Regions from separate parts of the Salinicoccus sp. RF5 genome, predicted to be linked through region 1. Evidence: predicted binding sites of a transcription regulator. Region 1 holds the regulator's gene; the other holds the start of a gene.
The links. The regulator CtsR, encoded in region 1, represses protease genes until heat stress. The targets are predictions, from matches to a motif close to ATGGTCAATAAAGGTCAAACA.
Positions count from the first base shown of each region.

Region 2: a site for CtsR is predicted at 12,851-12,871, ahead of clpB (ATP-dependent chaperone ClpB). Genes of this name have one in related genera too.

Region 1 is NZ_JAJGRC010000002.1:55,985-70,813, reverse strand. It holds gene LLU09_RS07355 (NYN domain-containing protein) at 1-49, opposite strand, end outside; gene rlmB (23S rRNA (guanosine(2251)-2'-O)-methyltransferase RlmB) at 51-791, opposite strand; gene LLU09_RS07345 (Mini-ribonuclease 3) at 784-1,185, opposite strand; gene cysS (cysteine--tRNA ligase) at 1,178-2,572, opposite strand; gene cysE (serine O-acetyltransferase) at 2,556-3,212, opposite strand; gene gltX (glutamate--tRNA ligase) at 3,467-4,918, opposite strand; gene ispF (2-C-methyl-D-erythritol 2,4-cyclodiphosphate synthase) at 4,921-5,403, opposite strand; gene ispD (2-C-methyl-D-erythritol 4-phosphate cytidylyltransferase) at 5,405-6,082, opposite strand; gene LLU09_RS07315 (PIN/TRAM domain-containing protein) at 6,079-7,134, opposite strand; gene radA (DNA repair protein RadA) at 7,150-8,523, opposite strand; gene LLU09_RS07305 (ATP-dependent Clp protease ATP-binding subunit) at 8,667-11,105, opposite strand; gene LLU09_RS07300 (protein arginine kinase) at 11,107-12,171, opposite strand; gene LLU09_RS07295 (UvrB/UvrC motif-containing protein) at 12,125-12,643, opposite strand; gene LLU09_RS07290 (CtsR family transcriptional regulator) at 12,648-13,115, opposite strand; gene LLU09_RS07285 (NupC/NupG family nucleoside CNT transporter) at 13,322-14,533, shown strand; gene LLU09_RS07280 (metallophosphoesterase) at 14,666-14,829, shown strand, end outside.
Region 2 is NZ_JAJGRC010000001.1:1,073,543-1,088,371, reverse strand. It holds gene LLU09_RS05630 (PD-(D/E)XK nuclease family protein) at 1-829, shown strand, start outside; gene addA (helicase-exonuclease AddAB subunit AddA) at 810-4,253, shown strand; gene LLU09_RS05620 (DUF418 domain-containing protein) at 4,246-5,352, shown strand; gene LLU09_RS05615 (fumarylacetoacetate hydrolase family protein) at 5,401-6,303, shown strand; gene LLU09_RS05610 (YisL family protein) at 6,358-6,732, shown strand; gene LLU09_RS05605 (alpha-amylase family glycosyl hydrolase) at 6,885-8,276, shown strand; gene LLU09_RS05600 (CoA-disulfide reductase) at 8,376-9,719, opposite strand; gene LLU09_RS05595 (DegV family protein) at 9,722-10,564, opposite strand; gene LLU09_RS05590 (Cof-type HAD-IIB family hydrolase) at 10,585-11,397, opposite strand; gene LLU09_RS05585 (metal-sulfur cluster assembly factor) at 11,517-11,825, shown strand; gene LLU09_RS05580 (undecaprenyl-diphosphate phosphatase) at 11,924-12,748, opposite strand; gene clpB (ATP-dependent chaperone ClpB) at 12,927-14,829, shown strand, end outside.

The sequences.
Region 1 (14,829 bases):
TCAGATTATAGCCATCCACAATCAGGATGCGCCTTTTTTTCCGCTTCATATCATCCACGCCTGACGTCGTTCTGCTTGCGGAACACTTCATACATCAGCAGTGCGGCCGATACCGAGGCATTGAGGCTGGTGATGTGGCCCACCATCGGAATCTGTACGACGAAATCACATTTCTCCAATGTCTTTCTGCTGATCCCTTTACCTTCGCTCCCTATCACAAGCGCTGTATTGACATCTGCCGCCATTTCCCGGTAATCCATCGTGCCCTTGCCGTCACTGCCCGCAATCCAGAACCCCTTCTCCTTCAGCTTGTCGATGGTCTGGTTGATGTTCGTCACGCGGACGACCGGCACATGTTCTATCGCCCCCGTGGATGTCTTGGCGACCGTATCCGTCAGCTGCACGGAGCGGCGGTTCGGAATGATGACACCATCAAATCCGGTGGCATCACAGGTCCTGAGGATGGATCCAAGGTTGTGCGGGTCCTCCAGGCCATCGAGTATGACCAGGTTTGCACGCTTCCCCTCGATTCTTCCCATCAATGTTTCAAGCGGCATATAGTCGTGCGGACTGCCGAGGGCCACTACACCCTGATGCCGTTCATCAGTCAGCCCATCGAGCTTCGATTTGGGCACCGTCTGGACGACCACCTTCTTTTTTCTTGCGGTATCGAGTATATCCTTGATCTGTCCCTTGTTTACGGAGTCCTGGATGAACACCTTGTTGATGTCCGCATCCCCCATCAATGCCTCACGCACTGCATGGCGCCCCGCTATCACTGAATCACTCATTTCTATCCCTCCCTGATTCCAATATGATATGCATCAATTCATCAAGCCTCGCCTTCTCTCCCTTCAGATGGAGGTGGCCGATCAGCGCTTCCAGCCCTGAAGCATTCCTGTAGTCCTTGATTGATGCGTTTTTCGCCCGTGTTGCACTCGACTTATTGCGTGCCTTCCGTGCAATATCCCACTCTTCTTCCGTCAGGATGTGCTTACGCAAGTGGTCCAGGGCTTCTGCCTGGGCACTCGCCTTCACCATCCGGTTGGCAGCCTGGTGGATGGCATCCGGCTTCAGATGGGGATTCTCGACCAGAAGATGTGTCCGCACATAGACCGAGTACACTGCATCTCCGACAAAGGCGAGTGACAGGGGCTGCATGCGGTCGGTATTATGCTCACCCACGTCTGAAGCGCACGCCTTCCTTGGTGTCCTCGAGGATGATCCCCTGCGCCTTCAGGTCGTCACGGATTTCATCCGCACGCGCGAAATCCCTGTTCCTCCTGGCTTCGTTACGTTCCTCTATCAATGCTTCAATTTCCTCATCAAGCAATACTTCAGCCTCATCGAGTTCGATACCGAGGACCGTGCTGTAGATTTCGAACACTTCGACGAAACGTTCCAGCACCCCGGCAGATGTCGTATGGCGGCGCAGATACTTGTTCAGTTCGGTCGTAAGGTCATGCCAAGCCGTAATGGCATTTGCCGTATTGAAATCATCATCCATATGCGCTTCGAACGTCTTGATGTTATCGTCGATGATCTTCAGCATCACCTCGTCCTCACCGTTGCCTACGGCACTCGCAAGGCGTTCCTTCGCCTGCAGGTAGCTGAACTGGATCCGTTTCAGCCCGTTCTCGGCAGCCCCGACCAGCTCCCGGTTATAGTTGATCGGATTGCGGTAGTGGACGCTGATCATGAAGAAGCGGAGGACATTCGGATTGATTTCCTTGATGATGTCATGGACCAGGATGAAGTTCCCAAGGGACTTCGACATCTTTTCATTGTCTATATTGATGTAGCCATTATGCATCCAGTAGTTTGCGAATGTGCTGTCCGTCATGCACTCGCTCTGTGCAATCTCATTTTCATGGTGTGGGAAGGTGAGGTCCTGGCCGCCTGCGTGGATGTCTATCGTATCACCCAGATGGTGGCGCGCCATGACACTGCATTCGATGTGCCAGCCCGGGCGCCCTTCCCCCCATGGTGATTCCCATTTGATTTCATTCGGCTTGGCCTGCTTCCACAGCACGAAGTCCAGCGGATCCTGCTTCTTCTCCCCAGATTCAATCCTCGCTCCAACCTTCAGATCATCCACCGACTGATGGGAGAGCTTTCCGTATCCGTCAAAGGAACGTGTCCTGAAATAGACATCGCCGTCTGATTCATAGGCATGACCCTTGTCGATCAGCACCTGTATGAACTCTATGATATCGTCCATGTGGTCCATTACACGTGGATGGTGTGTGGCAGGCTTCACGTTCAATGCCCCCGTGTCCTCGAAGAAGGCTTTTATGAAACGGTCGGCGATGACCGGGACCTCTTCCTTCAGCTCGAGTGATGCCTTGATGAGCTTGTCATCGACATCAGTGAAGTTGGAGACATATTCCACTTCATATCCCTTATATTCAAGATAACGGCGTACCGTATCGAATGCAATCGCCGGACGCGCGTTACCGATGTGGATATAATTATACACGGTAGGGCCGCACACATACATTTTTACCTTGCCGTCCTCGATGGGTTTGAATTCTTCCTTCTGCCGCGTTAAAGAGTTAAATATGAGAACCATTTTCTACCTCGTTCCTGACTTCGTGTCTAAAGTCCTTGATTTCATCTTCCAATCCGTGGATCATATCGAGAATCGGGTCTGGCAGATCGGTGTGATTAAGATCCCTGGCATTCTTAACCTTCTCGCCCGCCTGCTTGACCACATAGCCCGGAATGCCCACGACAGTGGCATCACGGGGCACATCCTTCAATACTACGGAATTTGCACCGATCTTCGAGTTTTCGTGGATGCGTATGTTCCCCAGTACTTTGGCACCCGCTGCAATGAGCACATTATCGTCGATATCCGGGTGCCGCTTCTGCTCCTCCTTGCCGGTCCCGCCAAGGGTCACTCCCTGGTATATCGTCACATTGTCGCCGATGCGGCATGTCTCCCCGATTACGGTACCCATGCCATGGTCGATGAACAGCCTGCGCCCGACCTGGGCCCCCGGGTGGATTTCGATGCCGGTGAAGAAACGGCTCATCTGAGAGATAATGCGCGCACTTGTCGTAAACTTCTTCTTGTACAATTTATGGGCAATCAGGTGTGACCAGATGGCATGGAGCCCTGAACAAGTGATAAACACTTCCATGCGATTTTTGGCAGCCGGATCCATCTCCAGCACCATATCGATATCTTCCTTCATTCTATCCAGCATTTCGTCTTCCTCCATTCTAATAAAAATGCCCCTGTCCATTTAGGACAGAGGCGCATTAAGCACGGTTCCACTCTGCTTGCAGCCTATGCTGCACTCTCGGTATATTGAGATTTCCACAGAGGGCAATTCTGATCAGTGACCGGTTATCCTCACACCTGCCGGATAATCTCTGGTTTCCGTCAAAAGATCATACTCGTTTCTCTGTTCTAACAATCATAATGGATTCCGCCCCATGCTGCAACTGGTTTGCCCGGCTACTTCAACTTTCCGATGCGCGCCAGTGCCTTTTCCCTGCCGATCAGTGAGATGGTCTCCGGCAGCTCCGGCCCCTTCGTCTGGCCGGTCACAGCCACGCGGATCGGCATGAAGAGCTTCTTGCCCTTGTAGCCGGTCGACTTCTGGACTTCCTTGATTGCCGCCTTGATGGCTTCCGGAGAGAAGTCGTCCATCGTGCTGAACTTCTCGTGCAGGGCTGTCATCAGTTCTGGAATATGCTCCTGTGCGATGACTTCGTTCGCCGCTTCATCAAATTCGATATCATCCTTGAAGAACTGTTCGGACAGGGTTGTGATCTCCCCTGCAAAGCTCATCTGCTCCTGGTAGAGGGCTACGAGCTTGCGGGCCCAGTCCAGTTCTGTTTCGGAAGCGTTCTCCTCGACGAGCCCCTCCTTAACCAGATGAGGGAGTGCCATCTGGAAGACCGTTTCAGCATCCTTCTCCTTCATGTACTGGTTATTGATCCACGTCAGCTTCTGCTTGTCGAAGAACGCCGGGGACTTGGACAGCCGAGTCTCATCAAACAGCTTGATGAATTCTTCCTTGGAGAAGATCTCCTCTTCCCCTTCAGGCGTCCACCCAAGCAATGCGATGAAGTTGAACAATGCTTCAGGCAGATAACCCAAATCCTTATACTGTTCGATGAACTGGATGATGGAGCCATCACGCTTGGAGAGCTTCTTCTTATTCTCGTTGACGATGAGCGTCATATGGCCGAATTTCGGCTCTTCCCAGCCCATCGCCTGATAGATCATCTGTTGTTTCGGCGTATTGGAGATATGGTCGTCCCCACGCAGTACATGGGAGATTTCCATCATGTGGTCGTCGATGACGACAGCGAAATTGTATGTCGGCACACCGTCCTTTTTGACGATGACCCAGTCGCCGATACCATTCGAATCAAATGACACTTCACCCTTTACAATATCATCGAATACGAATGTCTCATCCTTCGGTACACGGAAACGGATGCTCGGTTCTCTGCCTTCATCGATGAATGCTTGCTCCTCTTCTTCCGTCAGGTTCGCGTGCTGGCCGCCATAACGCGGCATTTCTCCACGGGCGATCTGTGCCTCCCGCTCCGCTTCAAGTTCTTCCGATGTCATATAGCATCGATAGGCTTTGCCCTCCTCCAGCAGCTTGTCGATGACCGGCTGATAGATGTGCTGGCGTTCCGACTGGCGGTAGGGACCGTAGCCCCCGTCCTTATCTACACTCTCGTCCCATTCCAGACCGAGCCATTTCAGATAGTGGAGCTGGGACTCTTCTCCTGCTTCCACATTCCTGGCGCTGTCCGTATCTTCGATACGGATGATGAAATCCCCGTCATAACGACGGGCAAAAAGATAGTTGAACAATGCCGACCGCGCGTTACCGATGTGCAGATATCCTGTCGGACTTGGTGCATACCTCACTCTTACTTTATCCATTGCTATTCCTCCACTTTTTCAATTAGAACTACCGCTTCAGAAGCGATGCCTTCGCCCCTGCCTGTAAAACCGAGCTTTTCCGTAGTTGTCGCTTTAATATTAACATTTGAAAGATCCGTCTTCAAAAGGGAGGCGGCAACATCCCGCATATCATCGATATGCGGCCTGAACTTGGGACGCTCAGCCATGATGACGGCATCGATGTTCCCTATCCTATATCCTTTTTGGACCATCATCTCCACCACTTCAGAAAGCAGCACTTTGGAATCCATATCCTTGAACGCCGCATCCGTATCCGGGAAGAACTTGCCGATATCCCCGAGAGCCAGGGCACCGAGGATCGCATCCGCCATCGTATGGAGCAGCACATCCGCATCCGAGTGTCCCTTGAGCCCGCGGTCATGGGGAATCTCGATGCCACCGATGATCAGCGGACGTCCTTCCTCGAACGCATGGACATCAAATCCGTGACCGATTCTGAGCATGTCATTCACTTCCTTTCTTCATAATGGATTCGGCGACCTTCAGATCCTCTTCAGTCGTTATTTTAATGTTATCATAAGTCGATGCTGTCACATGGACCCTTTTTCCAAGTGCTTCCACCATCATCGAGTCATCCGTCACAGTAAGGTTCTTCTCCGCTGCATTCTGATATGCACGCATGAGCAGGTCATATTCGAAGGCCTGCGGTGTATGGACTGCGACGACCGACGTACGGTCGATGGTCTCCTCCACTTCATCCCCGGATATGCGCTTCAGCGTATCCTTCGGCTTCACGCCGCAGATGACTGCCTGATGCAACTCCACCGATGCCTTCAGACCATCCAGCGTTCCTTGGTTGACGAAGGGCCGCGCCCCATCATGGACAAACACATATTCTGCAGGGTCGATAGCCCTGAGGACGTTATGGATGCTGTGCTGGCGCTCCCTGCCGCCTTCATGGATACCTTTGACCTTGGTGCATCCCTTAAGCATCTCCTTTAATGTATCCATCTCCCCCTTACGCCCGGCAAGATGGATGGCTTCACAGTCGGGATCTGCTTCAAATTTCTCTACAGTCATCCGGATGATCGGGGTGTCTCCCAGCCTGATGAAAACCTTATTGTAATCCATATGCATTCTGCTGCCCATTCCGGCAGCTGGAATTATTACTGTATATTTCATTTCTTTCTCACTTTCTTCGCAAATACAATGCGTCCGGAATTCGTCTGGAGCACGCTTACCACTTCTACTTTAATGGTCTTGTTTATGAGCGACCTGCCTTCTTCGACCACAACCATTGTACCATCTTCGAGATATCCGACACCCTGGTTTTCCTCTTTGCCCGTCTTCGAGATCAGCAGGTCGAATGTATCGCCCTGGATGACGACGACTTTGATTGCATCGGATAGCTGATTTACATTGAGGACCGGGATCTGGTGCAGCTGGCATACTTTATTCAAGTTGTAGTCGGTGGTGATGATGACGCCCTGCTCGGCTTTCGCGGCTTCGATGAGCTGATGGTCGACATCAAGCTTGTCGTAATCGACCGGCATGATGGTGACATTATCACTTTGCTCCTGCAGGGTGTTCAGCATATCCAGCCCCCTCTGTCCCTTGTCCCTTTTGATCGGGTCTGTAGCATCGGCAATGAGCTGGAGTTCATCCAGCACGAACTGCGGAATCACGAGCTCCCCTTCGATGAACCCCGTCTTTGCCACATCCACGATCCTTCCATCTATGATGGCACTCGTATCGAGGAACTTACGCGGAATCCTCTTCTTCTCTTCCTGGGATTTCGAAAAATTGCCGGGGAGGAAATCCAGAACTTCACTGAACTTCTTGAGCCCGATCTGGAACCCGAGATACCCCAGTATCACAGCCAGTATGAAGGGAATGATATCGCCGATCAGAGGAATGTCGATGGCATTGATCAATAGGGAAATTAAGACAGCAATTAAAAGGCCGACGATCATTCCTAGTGTGGCGGACACAATCTCTGCAAGGCTGCGGTTCAGGATCAGGGCTTCGCTCCTCCGGATAAGCGATTCGACTTTCGGCACCGTCCACAGGAAGAGGAGGAGAAACAGCAGCAGCCCGGCAAGGCCATGAACCAATACATTATCGATCACCATCGGCAGATCGAACGGAAGCAGCTGGAAGAGCGTCGGCATGAGCCAGACGCCGAGTGAAACCCCGATAAGTACGTACAGAATATAAAGCAGATACTTCAACATGGATATTCACCTCCCCTACTTCTTGATTGCGGCTTTCAGCGCATCCTTCAAGGTGCGGACGCTGATGACCTCGATGCCTTCCGGCACCTCCAGTCCACTCATGTTCGACGCCGGGATGATTGCACGGTTGAAGCCGAGCTTCGCCGCCTCCTGGAGCCTCTGTTCAATCTTAGTGACCCGTCTGATCTCACCGGTCAGCCCGACCTCACCGATGAAGCAGTCGTCGCCGCGCACCTGTGCGGCCTTGAAGCTTGAAGCGATGCTGACGATGATGCTCAGATCAACTGCCGGTTCATCCAACCGGGCGCCCCCTGCAACTTTGATGTAGGCATCGTGCTGCTGCATGAGCAGTCCTTCACTTTTCTCGAGCACCGCCATCAGAAGTGATAGACGGTTTTGGTCGATGCCTGTGGCCATGCGACGCGGATTATGGAAGTGCGTCGGTGTGACGAGTGCCTGGACCTCAACCAGCAGCGCCCGCGTCCCTTCCATGGTCGCCACTATGGCCGATCCGGGCGTATTCTTCGAGCGTTCCTCGAGGAACACTTCCGATGGATTGAGCACTTCCTTCAGTCCTTCGCTCTTCATCTCGAACATGCCCATTTCATTCGTGGAGCCGAAGCGGTTCTTGACCGCACGGAGCATCCGGTACGTATGATGCTGGTCCCCTTCAAAATAGAGCACCGTATCCACCATATGCTCGAGCATCCTTGGCCCCGCAATCTGTCCCTCTTTGGTCACGTGGCCCACGATGAAGGTGGCGATGTTGCCGCTTTTCGCGATATTCATCAGGCTCTGTGTACACTCCCGTACCTGCGAAACACTGCCGGGGGCGCTTGTCACATCGGGATTGAACACGGTCTGGATGGAATCTATGATCAGGAAGTCCGGATCCAGCCGTTTGATCTCATCATGGATGTAGAAGAGGTTCGTTTCGCTGTAGACGTTCAGCTGGTCGCTTCCTTCGGTCAGCCGGTCCGCACGCAGTTTTATCTGTTCCAGTGATTCCTCACCCGAAACATACAGCACTTCGTGGTTCTGGGACAGGGTCAGCGCAGTCTGGAGCAGAATCGTCGACTTCCCGATTCCTGGGTCCCCTCCGATCAGTATCAGGGAACCATCGACGATGCCGCCACCGAGCACCCTGTCGAACTCGCCACTCTGGGTCAGCGTCCTCGGCGTGTTGCTCTTGTTCACGCGTTCAAGCTTCCGGCTGCGCTGGCGCCCTTCTGCTTCAGGCTTGCCGAATGTCCCTCTGCCCTTGGTCTCCTTGTGGACAAGCTTCTCCTCCATCTGGTTCCATGCACCGCAGTTTGGACATCTGCCCATCCACTTGGGCGATTCATGCCCGCACGCCATACACTCGAAAATATTTTTCGTCTTTGCCATGTCTAGAGACTCTCCTGTAATTTGATTTTATTATTAATATTGTATAACTATTACCTATGATTTTAAAGCGGAACCTCATTGAAGCCCGATGCCTCATGATGAAAAAGCCGGGATGGTTTCCCATCCCGGCGTTGCCACTCCTTCTATTCCACTGCAACTTTATCTTTCGTGCTTACATTGAATTCATCATCCTTGTAGTCGATTGTGACTACTCTGCCTTCAAGCTCCTCGCCGGAAAGCAGGGATTCACTGAGCCTGTCTTCGATATGACGCTGGATGGAGCGTGCGAGTGGACGCGCACCATATTCAGGGTCATATCCTTCCTCTGCAATCTTGTCGGTGGCCGAATCGGTGACTTCAAGATGGATATCCTGATCGCTCAAACGTTCTGTCAGCTGATTGATCATGAGCGTCACGATCTCTTTGAGGTGTTCCTTCTCCAGGCTGTGGAAGACGATGATGTCGTCCACACGGTTGATGAATTCGGGACGGAAGCTGTTCTTCAGTTCCTTCATCATCGTATTTCTGATCGTGTCGTAGTCCTGGGACTGCGCCGTCGTACCGAAGCCTGCAAACTTGTTGTCCCTGAGCTCCTGGGCACCGACGTTCGATGTCATGACGATGATCGTGTTCCTGAAGTCGACGGTACGTCCATTGGAGTCCGTCAGACGGCCGTCATCCAATACTTGCAGCAGCATGTTGAAGACATCCGGGTGGGCCTTCTCGATTTCATCGAAAAGTACGAGTGAATAAGGTTTTCTTCTCACTTTTTCCGTAAGCTGGCCCCCATCATCATAGCCGACATAGCCCGGTGGTGAACCGACGAGACGGGAGACGGAGTGCTTCTCCATGTACTCGCTCATGTCGACGCGGATCATCGCATCCTCTTCGCCGAACATCGCTTCGCTGAGTGCCCTGGCAAGTTCCGTCTTACCGACACCCGTCGGACCGAGGAAGATGAAGCTGCCGATTGGACGCTTCGGATTCTTGAGTCCGGCACGTGCCCTTCTGACCGCCTTCGAAATGGAAGCTACAGCATCCTCCTGACCGATGACGCGGTCATGCAGGATGGACTCCAGGTTCATCAGCCTCTCCGACTCGTCCTCTGCAATCTTGGAGAGCGGGATGCCTGTGATGCTGCTGATGACAAGTTCTATATCACTCTTCGTCACAGACTGTGATGCCTGTCCCTGTTCCTTCTTCCAGTTGTCTTCACGCTTCTTAAGCTCATCTTCAAGCTTTGTCTGCTGGTCCCTGTAGTTCGCCGCCGCTTCAAACTCCTGGCTCTGTACGGCTGCATCCTTTTCCTTCTTGATGGCTTCAAGCTTGCCTTCAAGATCCTTCAGGTCCGGCGGGGATGTGTAGCTTCTGAGCCTGACTTTGGATGACGCTTCATCAATCAGGTCGATCGCCTTGTCCGGCAGGAACCTGTCCTGGACATAGCGGTCACTCATGACCGCTGCCGCTTCCAGCGCCTCATCCGTGATGGTGATCCTGTGGTGTGCTTCATAACGGTCGCGGAGACCCCTCAGAATGAGTATCGCATCCTCGACATTCGGCTCATCCACCTGTACAGGCTGGAAACGGCGCTCCAGTGCCGCATCCTTTTCGATGTGCTTGCGATATTCATCAAGTGTCGTCGCCCCGATGCACTGCAGCTCGCCGCGTGCAAGTGCAGGCTTCAGGATATTGGAGGCATCGATTGCACCTTCGGCGCCGCCGGCCCCGATCAGTGTATGCAGCTCATCGATGAACAGCACGACGTTGCCGGCCTTATGGATCTCCTCCATTACCTTCTTCATGCGTTCCTCGAATTCACCACGATACTTCGTGCCTGCCACGACGGTCCCCATGTCGAGTGACATGACGCGCTTGTCCTTCAGGGTTTCCGGCACTTCGTTTTTAATGATCGCCTGTGCAAGGCCTTCGGCAATCGCCGTCTTGCCGACACCGGGTTCACCAATCAGGACCGGGTTGTTCTTCGTCCTTCTGCTCAGCACCTCGATCACACGGGTGATCTCCTTGGATCTGCCGATGACCGGGTCGAGCATTTCATCACGGGCAATCTGCGTAAGGTCGCGGGCCAGTGAATCCAGGGTTGGTGTATTGTGGTCCTTCTTCATGCCGTCCTTCTGCTGGAATGACTCAGGGTTGCCGAGCATCTTGATGACTGCGGCACGGGCCTTCGTGATGTTCAGGTCGAGGTTCGACAGCACACGTGCGGCCACGCCTTCGCTTTCCCTGATCAGGCCGAGCAGGAGATGCTCCGTGCCCACGAAGTTATGGTGGAGCTTGCGCGCTTCATCCATTGAGAGTTCAATGACCTTCTTCGCCCTCGGCGTGTAGTGGATGGAGGAAGAAGGTTCGCTGCCTTCGTTGATCAGGTTGAACACTTCCTCCTTCACTTTCTCTTCAGTGATATTGAAGGATTCGAGGACCTTCGCGGCAATACCTTCGTTTTCCTTTACGAGCCCAAGCAGCAGGTGCTCGGTTCCGATGTTCGAATGCTTGAGGTTGATTGCTTCTTCCTGTGCATAGGCCAGCACTTTTTGCGCTCTTTCAGTCAGTCTGCCAAATAACATATTATTCCCCTCCTAGTAGTTGTCTCATCAAAGCCGCACGCTCTTCTTCAACAGCATGCTCCAAGGACGTGATCTCTATATCTTTTTCATTCAGGCGCATCTTGACGAATGCTGGCTGAATAAGTTGAATCCATTTCTGGAACTGGAAACCTTCCAGTTCAATCAAGCTGAGGTCGGTGCCGAGCTTCAGATCACTCAGACACTTCGCTGCTTCTTTCAATGGCATCCTGTAGGCGTGCTTCAGGAGGCCATAGGAGCGGTAGACCGAATCCTTCACTTCGAGAAGATGTTCACTTTCAAGCCATGAGCGCATCTCCATCTCTTCTTCAACAATGCGTTCCTTCAGTTCGTCAAGGTTGTTGATGATCTCCTCTTCCGTCTGCCCGAGTGTCAGCTGGTTCGACAGCTGGTATATATGTCCGAGCGGGACGGATCCTTCTCCATATATACCTCTTAATGTGAAACCGAAACGACTCAGATTTGCAGACAGCGGCTGAATGCGGCTGCCGAAGGTGAGTGCCGGCAGATGAAGCATCACAGAGGCACGCAGCCCGGTGCCGACATTCGTCGGACAGGCGGTGAGGTAGCCATACTTTTCGTCAAATGCATAATCGACTTCCGACTCCAGCATATCATCGATCGCATCCGCTTTTCTATAAAGGTCCATCATCGGGAGGCCGACCCCCATCGCCTGGATGCGCAGGTGATCCTCTTCATTGACCATGATGGAAACGGATTCGTCCTCATTAATATAACTGAGCAGCCCCTGCTTCGTAAACAATGGGCTCACCAGATGCTTTTCGACCAGCAGCGCCTTGTCCTCGAACTGGAGGCCTGCCATCTCTACACGCCGGTAGTCTGTGAGCGTCTCCTCCAGCTTCTCGAGCACCGGCGCAATGGCCTCATTTCCCTTCATCATGTATGGGAAGGGTAGGTGACTCACGTTACGGGCAAGCCTCACCCGCGCAGACATTTCGACCGGCAGCTCCTCTGATTCCTGCATCCACGGGCTGATGTGATCATATCCCATCATCATCACCTGCCTGTTCCAGCGCCTTGATTTCATCACGCACCACCGCCGCCTCCTCGAACTCCTGCGCTTCGACGAGCTTTGCCAGTTCACCCTTCAGCTGTTCGAGCTTCTTCTTCGTCTTCAGTTGGGCACGCGCCTTCACAGGCACCTTCCCGACATGCTCCGACTGGTGGGCCTGCACCCGGCTGATGATGTCGGCTGCCTGACTGCCGAAGGTGGTATAGCAGTCGGGACATCCGAATTTCCCCATCTGTACGATGGTGTTGATGGTGGATCCACATGTCGCACACTGCTTCGGACGCCGTTTTGTCTGCTGCAGGGATGGGTGCTCGGACAGTGATTTGAGCAGCTTCTGTATATTGAAGCTGTCGTCCGGATAACTGAAGTCATTCTCGAATGAGGCATTGGCACACTGCTCGCACAGGAACTTTTCGGTCTTTTCGAAGCCATTGCCCTTTGAGATATGGATGGTTGCCTCTCTTTCGTTGCATGATTCACATTTCATCTCATCACTCCTCTGTGTAGAGAATGACATCTATCACCCTCGTCAGTATATTCGCACGGAGGCGGTCACGGTATGGCAGATCGAGCATGAGAGATTCCCTCTCCAGGACTGCATCTATGATTTTCGCTTCCTTCATTGTAATCACTTCGTTCTCCATCAGCGACTGTACGATGTGCTTTGCATTCTGCTGAGAGATGCCGTCGCCGATCAGCTGCTTCAGGCGTGCCAGATAATCGGATTTTGAGTGGGCCTCCACCTTGGTGATCCGGATGTATCCGCCGCCGCCCCTCTTACTTTCCACGGTGTAGCCATGTTCATTGGTGAAACGGGTCTTTATCACATAGTTCAGCTGCGAGGGGACACAGTCGAATTTCTCTGCGATATGCGCGCGTTTTATTTCCACAACTTCACCGCCGGATTCTTCAATCAGCTGTTTGAGGTATTGTTCGATTATATCCGACATGTTGCGCATTACATCACCCCTTTTGACCTTCTTTGACTAAATTATATCTCCTATAGTCAAATATGGCAAACGTAAAGTTTTCTGTATTTCCCCTTTATTTTTGTAAACGTTTGCATTATAATGAATCGGGATGATTTTGTCACATGATTACATATACAGACAATAACGCCATGCTATATAATGAATACAACTTAATCTTTTATGGGGTGAAATTCTTGAATATTCTTATGGGTATCATCGGGATCGCATTCACTTTCTTCCTCGCATGGCTTGTGAGCAGCAACCGCAAACTTGCCTTCAAAAAATGGAAGAACATTCTGATCCTTCTCGGTCTACAACTGCTTTTTGCTTTCATACTTCTTTCCACAGGCGCCGGCCAGGCCGTCATCGAATTCCTGGCAGCCGGATTCAACACGCTGCTCGGCTTTGCCGCTGAAGGTGTCGGGTTCGTCATGGGCGACCTGACGACACTCGGAGACGGTTCTCCGGCAGATGTCTTCTTCTTCAATGTACTGCTGCCGATCATCGTCATTTCGGCACTAATCGGTATCCTGCAGTTCACCAAACTGCTGCCGCTGATCATCCGCGGACTCGGCTTCCTGCTGACCAAAGTCACAGGCATGGGCTATCTTGAGTCCTACAACGGTGCGGCATCCATGATCCTCGGCCAGTCGGAGGTCTTCATTTCACTGAAGAACCAGCTGCCACATCTGCCGAAGCACCGGCTCTATACGCTTTCCGCACAGGCGATGAGTTCCGTATCCCTGTCCATCGTCGGTGCCTACATGACAATGCTCGAACCGCAGTATGTCGTTACGGCGATCGTACTCAACCTGTTCGGTACATATGTCATCGTCCACATCATCAATCCGTATGAAGTGACGGATGCTGAAGATGCAGCCGATGTCGATGACAATCCGGATGCAGGAAAATCATTCTTCCAGATACTCGGGGACTACATCATGGATGGTGCAAAAGTCGCCATGACCGTTGCAGCGATGCTGATCGGTTATATCGCGCTCATCGCCATCCTGAACGAAGCATTCCTGCTCATTCCTGGAATGGAGATCACATTCCAGGATGTCCTCGGCTACATCTTCATGCCGATCGCATTCCTCATCGGGATCCCTTGGGCTGAAGCCCAGCAGGCAGGCAGCCTGATGGCGACGAAGCTGATTACGAATGAATTCGTCGCCATGCTCGACTATACGGGAATGGCGGACGAATTCAGCCGCAAATCCCAGGCGATGATTTCCGTATTCCTGGTATCATTCGCCAACTTCTCAAGCATCGGCATCATCGCAGGTTCCGTCAAAGGCCTGCATGACGACAGCGGCAACAAGGTGGCCCACTTCGGCCTGAAGCTCGTATACGGTGCTTCCCTGGTCAGTGTGCTCACTGCAGCAGTCGTCGGATTCTTCGCTTAAAATTGATACTGTATATGTAGAAAGACAGGCCTTCCGGCCTGTCTTTTTTGTATGCTCGGGGACGGTTTGATTGACTTCATCCCGGGGTGTACATGATACTTCTTGATAAATCGACCATACGGAGAGATCAATATGAGAATAGGCATCATTTCCGACCTACATGTCGACCGCCGGCATGCACGCTACTCGATAAACGACTTTGAACAGATACTTGCCGATGAGATCCATAGAAGAAAAATCGAACTGCTCCTCATCGCCGGAGACATCTCCAGCGACTATCGCATCACAACCAACTT
Region 2 (14,829 bases), on a different contig from region 1:
CGCCGATGTCGAGTTGTCATTCGGCTTCAGGGACAGCCCGATGGAGGAGGTCACGCTGACGAGCAATGATGGCTACAAGATCCATCTGCGCGGGAAGATCGACCGTGTCGACATGTACGAGACGAAGGACGGCGCCTACGTCAACCTGATCGACTACAAGTCGAGCACCCGCAGCATCTCGCGTGAAGGCGTACTGAATGGCCTCGAGCTGCAGATGATGACCTATATGCATGTGCTGATGGACCAGGGGAGGAAATACTTCGGCAAGGAGAAGATCATGCCGAACAGCATGCTCTTCTTCCCGGTCAGGGACCCGCTCCTGTCACTCGATGACGAAGCGGCTCTGGAAGCGGCGGAAGCCGAGCACAAGAAGCGCATGCGGCCGGATGGCGTATTCATCAATGAGCATGCGGAATATGACGCTCAGCTCGATGAGACGTCCATCGGAATACAGGGGATGCTTGCGGATCTCGATGATTTCAAGGAATACAACAGGTATCTGCCGATATCCGTCTCGAAGAACGGCAAGATCAATGCGCGGACGCGGGGCAAGTACTTCAGTCCGGAACTCTTCCGGCATTATGCCGATCACATCATGGACATGTACAGGAATGCAACGGATGAGATATATGGCGGGGAAGTGCTCGCATCACCGATGGCGACGGATGCCGGAAATACCCGGCTCGCATGTGAGATGTGCGACTTCAAGTCCGCGTGCCACATCGATGCGCTGATGAACCGCCAGGATATACGAAAGAACGAATTGGATGAGGAAGCAGTCAGCCTATTTGAAAGTGAGGTGTCCATCGATGGTCCAGTGGACAGATAAGCAGCTTGAAGCCATTGAATATGAAGGATCGGACGTGCTGGTGGCAGCAGCGGCCGGCAGCGGCAAGACGACGGTCCTGGTCGAGCGGATCATCCGCAAGATCCTCGAGGGCCGCTACAGCATCGATGAAATCTTCGTGGCCACCTTCACCAACATGAGTGCACGGGACATGAAGGATAAGATAGAGAAGGCATTGCGCCAGGCGTATGGGGAGAAGCGGGATCCGGCAATCTACACCGAGATGCTCAAGCTGAAGGAGGCGCACATATCCACGCTCCACAGCTTCTGCCTGCACCTCATACAGATGCACTACAATACGATCGGCCTGTCCCCGGATATGCGGACGCTCGGGGATGTCGAGATGAAGATCCGCCTGGATCAGGTGATATCAAATGTACTCGAATCCTACTATGATGAAGGAGGAGAGGATTTCAACACGCTGTCGATGATGCTGTCGACCGACAAGAATAACGACGGGCTGTTGAATACCATCCGCGACCTCTACTATACGGCTGTGGCAAGCCCCGACCCGGAAGGCTATCTGGAAGGGAACATCGACCAGTATCTGGATGAAGCGCACCTGAAGGATATCCTGGATGCGCACAACCACAACATCAAGCTGAAGCTAGACGCCCTGATGGCCGATGTCGATCAGCTGCGCCAACATTATCATGTGGTGACGCACGAATCGATCAAGGAAACGCAGGTGCGGGATGCCTTCGACGCCCTCGAGGGCCTCGGCCGTACCGTCATGGGTGCGATGGAGGAGAACCGCGAAGGGCGGCCGGTGGAACTGCCGGTGTTCGGCCTCAAGGATGGCCGCTCTGCATTCATCAAAAACATCGAAGACCCGGACGCCAAAGCACAGCTGCTTGCAGTACAGAACCGGGTGAAGAAGCGGTATGCGGAAATCAGGGAGGCTCCGGCCTATACGCTCGACCGTGTGAAGGCTGAACTCGGCCCGCTGAACGGCTACAGCAATACCCTGATCCGCATCGTTCTGGAAGTGGTTGAACGCTTCCGCAGACAGAAGCGTACCCGCAATGAAATGGACTTCTCCGACTATGAGCATTACGCACTGGCTATCCTGAATGCATCCGACGGGGCGGTCCGATCAATGTACCAGAGCCAGTTCAAGGAGGTCATGATCGATGAATATCAGGACATCAACCGTGTCCAGGAGGCGATCATCCAATCCCTAAAAAGAGGGGATGAGGCGACGGGTAACCTGTTCATGGTGGGGGATGTCAAACAGTCCATCTATAAATTCAGGCAGGCGGATCCTTCACTCTTCATCGAAAAGTCCGAACGCTTCCGCGAACCCGGCAGCGGCCGAGTCATCAGCCTGAACCACAATTTCCGCTCCCGCGGCGAAGTGATCGATCTGACGAATGCGGTCTTCGAGCGCATCATGGACAGGGAGGTCGGGGAAGTGGAGTATGATGAAACCCACCGCCTCGTCCAGGGGAATTATCTGGATGCCCCGCCGCTCGCCTCGGAGTGCCACATCATCGAAGATGCAGAGGGCAAGGGGGAGGACGCGGAGATACTCCACATCGTCCAGGTGGTGAAGTGCCTCAGGAAAGCCGGGGCGGACTACCGGGACATCGTCATACTGACACGGAACACGAGGGATAATGAAGCCTACCGTAAACTGCTGTCGGAAGCGGAACTGCCGGTGTTCGTCAACAACCGCTCGGGCTATCTCGACACCCTTGAGATCCGCACGATGATCAGCATCCTGTCCATCGTCGACAACCCGCTCCAGGATGACCATCTGGTCGGCGTCATGCGTCTGCCGATGTTCAATTTCTCGGAGAATGACATCGCACGCATACGGGCCGATTCCGATTGCGAATACATGTATGAAGCCCTCGTCGGCTACGAGGGCCCGGCACTCGTGATGAAGAAGATCGAAGAATTCCTGGATACGCTCCGGACGCTTCAGGACTATGCAAGGTACATGAGTGTGCCGGAGCTGATCGATGAAATCTATCTTGAACTCAACATCCTGGAGTATTTCGCAGGGCTCAAGGGCGGACTTACACGCCGTGCCAATCTGAACGGCTTTGTGGAGAAGGCGATGGATTTCGAGAAGATGTCCCACCTCTCCCTCTATGAATTCATCACCTACATCGGCCGCATGATCCAGGACGGCCAGGATTTCGGCGAGGAGAATACGGTCTCCGATGATGCGGATACGCTCCGTGTCATGACCATCCACGCATCCAAGGGACTCGAATTCAACCATGTCATATATGCCGGCCTGCACAGGCAGCTGAACATGATGGATGTCACAAAGAAGGTGACAATCCACCCGGACGGGGGCATCGCCTTCAAACGCTTCATGCCGGAACAGCAGGTGCTCCTGCCGAGCATCCATGCCCAGGTCGTCAAACAGATAATCCAGCAGGAACGGATCAGTGAGGAGATGCGCCTCGTCTATGTGGCGTTGACGCGTGCCATCGACCAGCTGATCATCCCCCTCGTCTACAAGCATGAGGTGACGGAGAAGTACAGTTATGAAGGCGGAAAGGTCCATGCGGACGACAGGCTCTCCATCCGGAGCATCCAGGACCTGCTCGCCCCGGTCCTCATGAATACGCCGATGGATGCACTTGAGGTGCACACCATTGAAGAGGTGGAGGCGGAGCCCCAGGCGGTAGAATATACTTCCCTCGAAGCGCTGGAAGACCTGAAGGTCAGGGGGGACCAGCTGCTGAAGGACCGTATCCTCCACCGGTATCCGCACAGGGAGGCGACTGAGACCGTATATAAGGAATCCGTGACGGAGATCAAACGGCGCAATGAAACACCGCCTGACGACAGTGCCATCATCCGGCACGACCGCACGCCGAACTTCCGTGCCCCGAACTTCCGCAATGAATCGCTCGATGCACCGGTGTTCGGGACGATGATGCACCAGATGATGATGCATCTGCTCAACCGCTACGATGCGCTCCGCACGCTGGATGCAGAAGCGCAGGCGGCCTTCATCGAACGTATGATTCTGGAACAGACGGCCGACGATCCGCTGATCACGCCGGCACACCAGACGCAGATGATCCAGAACATCCACCGGTTCCTGGAAGATGAAACGATGCAGCAGCTGCTTGCAGACCAACAGTCGATCCACACTGAGATCCCATTCATCATGAACCAGCAGGCCATCGGCTATTCCAGTTTCGACCGGCAGATGGTGCAGGGTATAATCGATGCACTCCTCGAGATGGAGGAGGATTTCGTCATCATCGACTATAAGACGGACCGGGTGGCGCATACCGGCCTGACTGAAGCGGATCTTGTGGAAAGATACCGGACGCAGATGGACATATACAGGCGCTCGATAATGCAGGCGCTTGGGAAAGATGTTACGGTATACCTATATTTCTTTGATTATGGAGCGATTAAATTTGATGACTGACAACATACGTTCAAGCATCTTCCTAGGGCTTGCGTTCCTCGGTATACTGCTGATGAACGGCCTTTATTTCATGATGCCCTATGAAGCGTTGAACCCATATGAATATTTGAGAGGCAGCAATCTGAGCACCTTCCAGGTGCTGGATATCCTCATTGGAGGCGCCGTCGTGCCGTTTGTGGCCCTGGCCACAGGTTATCTCATCCATGCCTTCAGGCATTATGGGATGGGCAATCTCGCCAAAGTGGCAGCTTTCGTGCTGGCACTCGGCATCGTACAGACATTCTTCATATTCGCGTTTGATTTCCTGCCCGGACTCGCGCTGATGGCATTGGTGGCACTGCTCTTCCTGAAGGCGCACTGGGCGGTGTCGCTCCTGGCGGCACTGCTGCTGTTCTTCTTCCATCTGACGGCCAATGTGCTCGTCGGCTTCTTTGCGAGCGTCGGCTCCCCGACGGATATCATCTATACGGCGATGCAGGATGTCCAGGAGTTCACGAGTGTCTTCAGGAGTACGGACTACTTCGCCATCATCGCACTGAACATTGAACTGTTCTCGAGGAATGCGGTCAGCACGCTCTATGGCCTGCTGTTCACCGTACTGCCCTGGCTGCTCGTCGGCATGAGCCTCGGCAGACTCGATATCGTCCGTTTCATCCGTTCGAATCCGGTGATGCACATCATCCTCTTCATCGTACTTGCAGGCGGCGGCATGGCGATCAAGATGATCCAGGTGCTGACGCTCGGCAGCTACAGCGGCCGCCTGCTGGCTGAGAACTTCGGCGGGCCGGTCCTCGCCCTCGGTTATTTCCTGCTGGTGATGTACCTCACCACCATCGTGCCCTCTTCCGTACTGGAAGTGTTCAGACGGATGGGCAGATATTTCCTGACGCTCTACATCCTGTCCAACGTCGTCTTCATGCTGATCTTCTACGGCATAGGCGCGGGAATGTATGGGGAAATCGAGATCACTGCCATGATATGGACCGTCCTCATCATTCTGGTTTTCCTGATGGTCCTTGCAACCGTGATGCACCGTTACCGTATCAGAAGCATCGAGGATTTATTTGCGCATAATTCTGAAAATGGAATCAACAGATAGCCATTGTCTGTTATAATGAAGTAAATACACACATAAGGAGCGTATTCCATGAAATTTTTAACATTTGATTATGGGAATCATACGTATTACGGCGTCAAAGTAAAGCGTGAGGAGAGTGCCTGGATCCTTCCGAAGCTGTTCGAAGCGTTCGGGGATGAAGCGGATTATCCTAAAACCCTGCTTGACGGCATTTCAAAATACCACACGCTGGATTTCCAGGAACATGTCCGAAAATTAGTGGAAAAGGCACAAGAGTCGGGAGATGCCGACCAGTACAAGGCACCGTTCAATGAAATCACTTTCCGTGCACCCGTCACGCCGCCGAACAATGTGATTGCATTCGGACGGAACTACAGGAAGCATGCCGAAGAGATGAACAACGAAGTGCAGAGCCTCTACGTCTTCACAAAGGCGGCGACCAGCCTTGTCGGTGATGAGGCGACCATTCCGGACCATCAGGACGTCACAAGCGAACTGGATTATGAAGGGGAGCTGGGTGTCGTCATCGGTAAGCGCGCCGAGAAGATCCAGAGTTCCATGGCACTGGATCACATCTACGGCTATACGATCATCAATGACATCACTGCCCGTGACCTGCAGAGGGAACATCACCAGGCCTTCCTTTCCAAAAGCCTGAAGGGCGGATGTCCGATGGGGCCCTTCATCGTCACAAAGGATGAACTGCCGAATCCCGAGCAGACCTCCATCGTAACCAAGGTGAACGGGGAGATCAGACAGGACGGCAGCACGCGCGAGATGGTATTGAAGCTCGACGAACTGATTGCTGAAGTCTCCAAATATGTGACCCTTGAACCGGGCGACATCATCGCTACTGGAACACCGGGCGGCGTCGGCGCCGGCATGAATCCGCCGAAGTTCCTGCAGCCCGGCGATGAGGTGCGCATCTCCATCAATGGAATCGGTACATTGACGACATATATTGATGGGTAATCTTTCCTGAAATATGATAAGATATTCTTGATTCATATTTGAAAGGAAGATTAAATGATACACTTGCACCTGACATCGCTGGTCCTGGCGATCATACTATTCATCATCACGTATAATTCGATCGATCGTCCGGATGGCGAATCCAAGTATTCAAAAGCACTGCATATGGTCCTGAGGCTGATCTACCTGATCATCCTGTTCACTGGCCTCATGCTGTTCCTCGACTTCAGCAGCGGTGACCAGATGATGTACGGACTTAAATTCCTTGCGGGCCTCATCACGATCGGCCTGATGGAGATGGCACTGATCAAGCAGCGCAAAAAAGGGACGGGGCGCAACCTCGTCATCGCGCTGGTCATTTTCCTGATCGTGACGATTGCCCTTGGAATCTATCTACCGGCCGGTCCGTTGAGCGCAATGTTTGCATAGACGGGACGGAGACAGGCACTCTTCTACAGGGTGCCTTTTTTCATGCAAATTTGTGAACGTTTATTGACATGGTGCTTTTTTCAAATTTTATCTAGTATACTTGCAGTATAAAAACAGAAGGTAGGATAGCAATGAAGAGATTAATGATATATATGGCGGTTCTGCTCATGGGCATATCCATGTCGAATGGAGAAGTGGCGGCCCAGGAGAACGATGAGGCACGGATCTATACGATCGTCGTCGACCGTTTCCTGAATGCCGATTCCGGGAATGACATCAGCGTCACAGACGATGAAGACGCACCATTGCCGTTTGGCGGCGACTTCGAGGGCATCCGGAACCACCTGGACTACATAGAAAAGATGGGCTTCGATACGCTGATGCTGTCTCCTGTATTCGACAAGGCGGATGAGGATTACCTCGGTTATGATGTCGAAGCCTATGGAGAGATCGAAGCGGCTTTCGGCGGTGCGGAAGCATTCCAAGATCTGATCGATGCCGCACATGGACGCGATATGAAAGTCGTCATCGACATGCCGGCCACAATGGCCGATGGCTACACGGCACTTGAGGAACCTGAACTGAATGCACTTCAGCAGAGCTATTATGATATGATCGATGCCGAATTCATCGACTTCACCAATACGGACAACCAGGCGCGGTATCAGGAGATGGCCCAGGCGTTCGTCGACGAATATGATGTCGATGGACTCAGCATGACCATCGTGCAGGATGGCATTGATGCCGAAACCTTCATGCCTGAAGGCGTGACGACCTACGGCATCATTCCAGGCGAGGGGATGTCTGCGGAAGGGTTCGACCATACGAATGACCCTGCCATGACCAATGAGCTGACTGAATCATTCAGTACGACGGACAGGGAGATTCCCGAACATCCGACCGACGGCACACTTTTGCTTGCCGACCATTGGTTCAGCGAACGCTTCACAAAGTCTGCGGTGGAAGAGAACATGTTCCCCGGCACCCGCATCAGCCAGCTCACGGCTTATCTGTATGCATATCCGGGGCCGATCGCCTTCCAATACGGAACGGAAGTCGCACTGAATGGGGACGACATACCGCACGTTCACCGTCAGATGGACCTCTGGACCGACCAGGAGGTCGTGGACTACATCGAGTCGCTCAATAACGTGCTGTCGCAGCACCCGAACATGTTTGAAGGGGAAAGGGAGATACTGAAGAACGAAGATGGACATTATGTCCAGAGATACTATACTTCCGATGTTGATTTCATACTGAATCTGAACGACACGTCGGTTACGGAAAATGCCGAAATCCCGATCGAGTCCCAGGATGAAGGAAAGATGCTGAGCGGGCTCCTGATCGGTGACCTTCTGCGCAGCAGCGACATGGAGGATGATGCCTTCCTGGCAGTGCTTGACCGCGAAGAGACGGAACTCTATGCCGTAGTCGAAGAAAGAGGATTCAACAACGGCTACATCTATGCCGCACTCATCATCTTCGGCGGGTTCGGAATCTTCATCTGGATTGTTGCGAGAAGAGGAAGAAAAACGAAAGAATAATTGGATATTAATGAGATGCATGACCAGGATGGATATCCTGGTCATCTTTTTGTTCATCCACATAGAAAAACTCCCCTCCAATCGGAGGGGAGCATAATTTTATTCATGTATTTTCTTCATTTTCTCTATCGCCTTGTATCCGACCATGTTGAGCACGCTTTTCGGGCTTGAGTATGGCGGGGAATAGGCGACTTCGATGTTGGCAAGATCCATGGCGGTCCCACCGAGGCGGATGTGGGCGGACAGGATGTCGATACGCTTGTCGACGCCTTCGGTACCGACGACCACCGCACGCAATATTTTGCCGTCATCCCTGCCGACATAGGCGCGGACATGGATCGGGACACTGTCCGACATGTATCCAGCCTTGTTCTTCTGCTTATGGTCCACAACGAAGTGCGGATAGTCCGCAAGCTCCGGTTCGGTCAGTCCGAGCGTGGCGATGTCATAGTCGAAGAAGCGCATGATGTTGGTGCCGAGCAGACCCTCGAAGCAGACCGAACTGTCACCGCTGATCTGGTTGCTGATGACATATGCCATCCTGTGGGCGCCCCATGCCAGTGCCACGTGGACCGGGCGGTCTACGTGGTGGTAGTTCGTTTCAATTGCATCCCCGACAGCATATACACCTTCCTTGTTGGTGCGGCCATGCTCATCTGTGCAGATATAGCCTTCATCATTCAACATGATGCCTGACCCTTCAAGGAAATCTGTACGCGGCGTGATGCCGATTCCTGCGATGATCATAGGTGCATCGATTTCTTCACCGTTTGAGAGGGTCGCAGTCTCACCTGAAACATCGACAATTTCCGTATCCAGTTTCACATCGACTCCGCGTGATTTAAGTTCCTCCATGAAGAAATCGCTCATATCGGATTCAAGCGGCCGATAGATTTCCGTGTCCCGGTGCACAAGTGTCACCTCGATGCCGCGATGGACAAGGTTTTCGGTCATCTCAAGACCGATGTACCCGGCACCGACGACGACTGCACGGGTGATGTTCTTCTCCTCGATGTGGGCCTTGATTTCATCAAGGTGCTCCAGGGAATGGAGGACGAAGGCCTGGGGCACATCAAGCAGTGCTGGAATGAGGCGCGGGGAGCCGCCGGGGGAGAGGATCAGGTAGTCGTACGCTGCATCGAACGTGCGGTCATTTTTGATATCTTTCACCTGTACCGTCCTGTTATCCGCATCGACTGCCGTCACCTCATGGAATATTTCGACGGTGACATCGCGTTCTGCAAAACTTTCGGGTGTCGCTGCGACCAGCTGGTCGCGTTCCTCGACTTCCCCACCGATGTGATATGGCAGGCCGCAATTGCCGTAGCTGATGTCGCGGCCCTTTTCATAGATGGTGATGTCGATTTCCGGATCGATTCGCCTGAGCTGAGCGGCTGTCGTGGCGCCTCCAGCCACGCCCCCTACAATAATAACTTTCGACATGCCTACACTCCCTCATTGAAATAGAACATTGCTACCGTGCCATTGCCGGTGTGACTGCTGATCGTCGGGCCGATTGTGCTGATTCTGACATCGGTGATGTTGGTTCCGTCGAGTATCTTCTGCTTCAGCTGTTCCGCCTGCTCTACCGCATTGGCCTGGGTGATATGCACCTCACGGGTGACATTATCGGCGATCAGATGTTTGACCATGCTGCTGTGCACCTTCTTGACGCCGCGGTGCTTCTCAAGCGGGACGAGTTTCCCCTCTTCGACATGGAGCAGCGGCTTGATGTTGAGTAGGCCGCCGAGGAATGCCTGACCTTTCGACAGACGCCCCCCTTTTGCCAGATAGTCGAGGTCGTCCACTGTGAAGAAGTGGCGGATGTCCTTGACATCCTTTTCCACTTTGGAAATGATCTCATCTTTGGAGAGTCCTGACTCCACATAGCTGTGGGCACGCTCCACGATGAGTCCAAGGCCATAGCTTGCGGCCTTCGTATCGATGATGGTGATGTCGGCATCGGGATGATCATCGAGAATCGTATCCCTGGCGATTACGGCACTCTGGTATGTCCCGGAAAGTTCACTCGAGAAGGCGATGTAGAGCAGAGGTTCCTTCCGGTCCACGTATTTCTGGAAGACTTTTGTGAAATCCTCCGGGTTTGCCTGGCTCGTCAACGGGCGTTTGCCCTCGGATATAGCATCGAGTACTTCCGTACTTGAAATGTCGAACTGGTCCAGGTAGTCCCTGTCATCAATCGTAATCTTCAGGGGGACCATTTCTATCTCCATCCTGTCCAGTTCCTCTACGGAAATATCTGAACAGCTGTCTGCGATCAATTGCATATCATCTGCTCCTTTCTTCGTTATAGTTTCAATTTGAAAAAGTCATTCAGGAACTGGCCAATGCCGTCGTCGTTGTTGGTGTCCGTCATGTAGTCGGCCACTGTCCTGATTTCATCGATGGCATTGCCCATCGCCACCCCATGCTCGACATAGCGGAGCATTTCGGTGTCGTTGTCCTCATCGCCGAAGGCGATCGTGTACTTCTGGTCGATGCCGAGGTAGCCCCGGCAGTAGTCGACTCCGACCGCCTTGTTGATGCCCTTCTTGACGATCTCTATGACTGGATAGGGCGCACCCCAGCGACGGTGTTCGATCGTTTCGGCGAACAGGTCATCCAGTGCCTGCCTTATGGCCGGCACCTCCGGCTCCTCAGCCTGGATCAGTATGGTCGTCGGGCCGGAGTCGATGTTCTGGGTCAGGTCGCCGATCTTGACCTGTGGGTTCCCCATGCTGAAGGCTTCGAAGAGCACCTCGTCATGGTAGTGGATATAGACATTGTCCTTCACTTCGGCGATGATGTTCTGGATGTTCAAATCCGGCACACGCTTGACGATCTCCTGGGCGACTTCGAGGTCGAGTTCTTCATGAACTGTCTTGAAGTACAGATCCTGGGGATGGTGGACGAAGGCGCCGTTGAAATTGACGATCGGCGTATTCATGCCAAGTTCCCGGTAGTAGGGTTCGCTTGCTCTATAGGGGCGGCCGGTCGAGATCATGATTTCATGGCCGTGGGTCTTGAGTTCAAGTAGTACTTTTTTGGTGAATGGGCTGATCGCCTTGTCGTCGGTCAGCAGCGTCCCATCCAGGTCCAAACATATAAGATGCTTTTCCATTACGGCAAATCTCCTTGTCAACATTCATAAAACTATCATAACTATCATATCATTTATGTTTATATCGTGTAGTTTTTTTGATATATTATATAGTATATACTCTAAAAGGAGTGAGATAAATGGATAAAGCAATGGAAGAAAGCATGATGGGTGCCCTTGAGAACGTCATCGACCCGGAACTCGGCATCGATATCGTCAACCTCGGACTCGTCTATGGTGTGCATCTTGATGAAGATGGCAACGCAGGTGTTGAAATGACACTTACCTCCATGGGCTGCCCGATGGGACCACAGATTGTGGATCAGGTCAAAACTGCACTCTCTGAACTTCCCGAAGTCAAAGAGACGGAAGTAAATATCGTATGGAATCCACCATGGGACAAAGATAAAATGAGCCGTTACGCCAAGATTGCACTCGGTGTGAGCTAGGCCAGCATATAAGTAAATCCCACAACCTCCAGGTTGTGGGATTTTTTTGTGTCCGGAGGATGCTACCGGGGTATGCATAATACTGTATGACCCATATCCTACAGTATGAATAGATGATACAGGATGGCGAATGAACCGAGTGCAAAACAGTAATAGGTGAAGATGGCGAGATTTCCGCGCTCCATGACCCCCTGAAGCCACTTCAGGCCGAAGTATGTGGCGATGATGCTGGCGATGAATGCAAGCGCATAGGGAATGGCCAGCGATATGATCTCGGGGTCGTTCACGAGGTCCCCGACGGAGATCAGTGCCGTGCCGAGCGATACGGGGATGTAGAGCAGGAATACGAACCTGAGGGCGTTCTTCTGGTTCATGCCTACAGCCATTGAACCGACGAGTGCGGCACCGCTGCGGCTCACGCCTGGCATCAGTGCAACGCACTGGGCCAGCCCGACGATGATGGCATCCTTGATGCTCAGGTCGCCGTCGCGCTTCACGCCCCGCTTGTTCTTGATGAACCAGAGTGCGAGGCCGGTGATGAACAGCATCATTCCGACGGTCAGCATGGAGACATTGTCCCCGATGATGTCCTTCAGCAGGATGCCGAGGACACCGACCGGGATGGTGGCGATGATCAGATAGATGGTATAGCGGAAGTCCTCGACCGCTTCTTCATCCCTGGCCCCTTTGAACAGGAAGCGGCTCAGATTGACGATGATTGCAGTGATGTCCAGACGGTAGATGAAGAGTATCGCAATGAGTGATGCGGTATTCAGCAGTATTTCGAACGACAGGCCCTTGGCCTCTATCCCGAAGATTTCCCGGGCGATGACGAGATGGCCGCTGGATGATACAGGAATCGGTTCAGTGAACCCCTGCAGCAGCCCCAAAAATATGTAACGGATAATTTCCAAGATATCCATGATTCAACCTCCTATGAAACCCTAGGATATAATATAAAATAAATGCCGGATAAAAGCTATCAATTACTTGAAAATTAATGCAGTGGGTGTATAATATAATTAAAGGTCAAAAAAGGTCAAACATTTTTGAGCCAGTTGGTAAACAACTGCTCCCATTTTGAAACAAGAGGTGATGAATATGGATATCAACAGGATGACGTACAGCGTGCAGTCCATCATCGAACGGGCACAGTCGATCTCAGTCGACCTGAAGCTCCAGTCGATCGAGGTGGAAGCTGTCATGAAGGCGCTCTTCACCATTGATGAAAGCATGGCGCGGGATGTGCTGGAACGGGCGAACATCGATGTGGATGCACTGCTCACGAAATATGATGAAAAACTGTCGAAGTACAATGTGGTCAAGGGAGACAATGTCCAATATGGGCAGTACATGTCGAACGGCTTCACACAGGTAGTGAACAGGGCAGAGAAGATCATGGGCGAAATGAAGGATGAATACATCTCGGTCGAACACATGCTCATGGCAGGCATCGAGACGGAACCGATCCTGAAGGAGACCGTCGGAAACAAGGGTGAAGTGATCAGGGAGATCATCAACAAAGTAAGAGGGGGAAATCATGTGACAACACAAAATCCGGAAGTGCAATATGAAGTTTTGGAAAAATATGGACGTGACCTCGTCGAGGAAGTCCGGAGCGGCAATGTGGATCCCGTCATCGGGCGCGATGAGGAAATCCGCAACTCCATCCGCATACTGAGCAGAAAACGCAAGAACAACCCGGTCCTGATCGGGGAGCCGGGCGTCGGCAAGACGGCGATCGTTGAAGGGCTCGCCCAACGCATCGTGCGCAAGGACGTCCCGGACAGCCTGCTTGATAAGACGATATTTGAACTCGATCTTTCTGCGCTTGTCGCCGGTGCGAAGTACCGCGGTGAATTCGAGGAACGCCTGAAGGCTGTACTCAAGGAAGTGAAGGAGTCGGAAGGGCGGATCATCCTCTTCATCGATGAGATCCATATGCTGGTGGGCGCCGGCAAGACTGAAGGTGCGATGGATGCCGGCAATATGCTGAAGCCGATGCTCGCCCGAGGGGAACTCCACTGCATCGGGGCCACCACACTGAATGAATACCGCGAATATATCGAAAAGGACTCCGCCCTGGAACGCCGCTTCCAGAAGGTACAGATACCGGAACCCGATGTCGAGGATACGATTTCCATCCTCCGCGGGCTCAAGGAGCGCTATGAGGTGCACCACGGGGTGCGGATCACCGATCGCGCCCTCGTTGCAGCGGCTGAACTGTCCGACCGGTACATTACGGACAGGTTCCTGCCGGACAAGGCGATCGACCTGATGGACCAGGCGAGCGCCACGATACGGACGGAGATGGGCTCGAATCCAACCGAGCTCGACCAGATCAACCGCCGCGTCATGCAGCTTGAAATCGAGGAGCAGGCCTTGAAGTCGGAGGATGATTCCGTATCAAGGACACGGCTTGAAGAACTGCAGAAGGAATTGTCCGAAGCACGTGAAGCCCAGCAGTCCCTCGCTCAGCGTGTGGAGAAGGAAAAAGGACAGATCCAGAAGGTCAACGATAAGCGTGAGGAACTCGACCGTACACGCCAGGAGCTCGAGGAGGCCGAAAACAACTATGAGCTTGAAAAGGCCGCAGAACTCCGGCACGGCAGGCTGCCGCAGCTCGAGCGTGAACTCTCAGAGCTGGAAGCGGCCCTCCAGGAGGAAAGCGCCGGGGAGAACCGGATCATCCGTGAAGTGGTGACGGAGGATGAAATCGGCTACATCGTCAGCCAGTGGACCGGTATACCGGTAACGAAGCTCGTCGAAACCGAAAAGGATAAACTGTTGAAGCTGTCCGATATACTTCATGAACGTGTAGTCGGGCAGGATGAGGCGGTTGACCTCGTTGCCGATGCTGTCATAAGGGCACGGGCCGGCATCAAGGATCCGAACCGGCCGACCGGCAGCTTCCTATTCCTCGGCCCGACCGGTGTCGGCAAGACGGAACTCGCTAAGACGCTGGCGGCGACGATGTTCGATTCCGAGAAGCACATGATCCGCA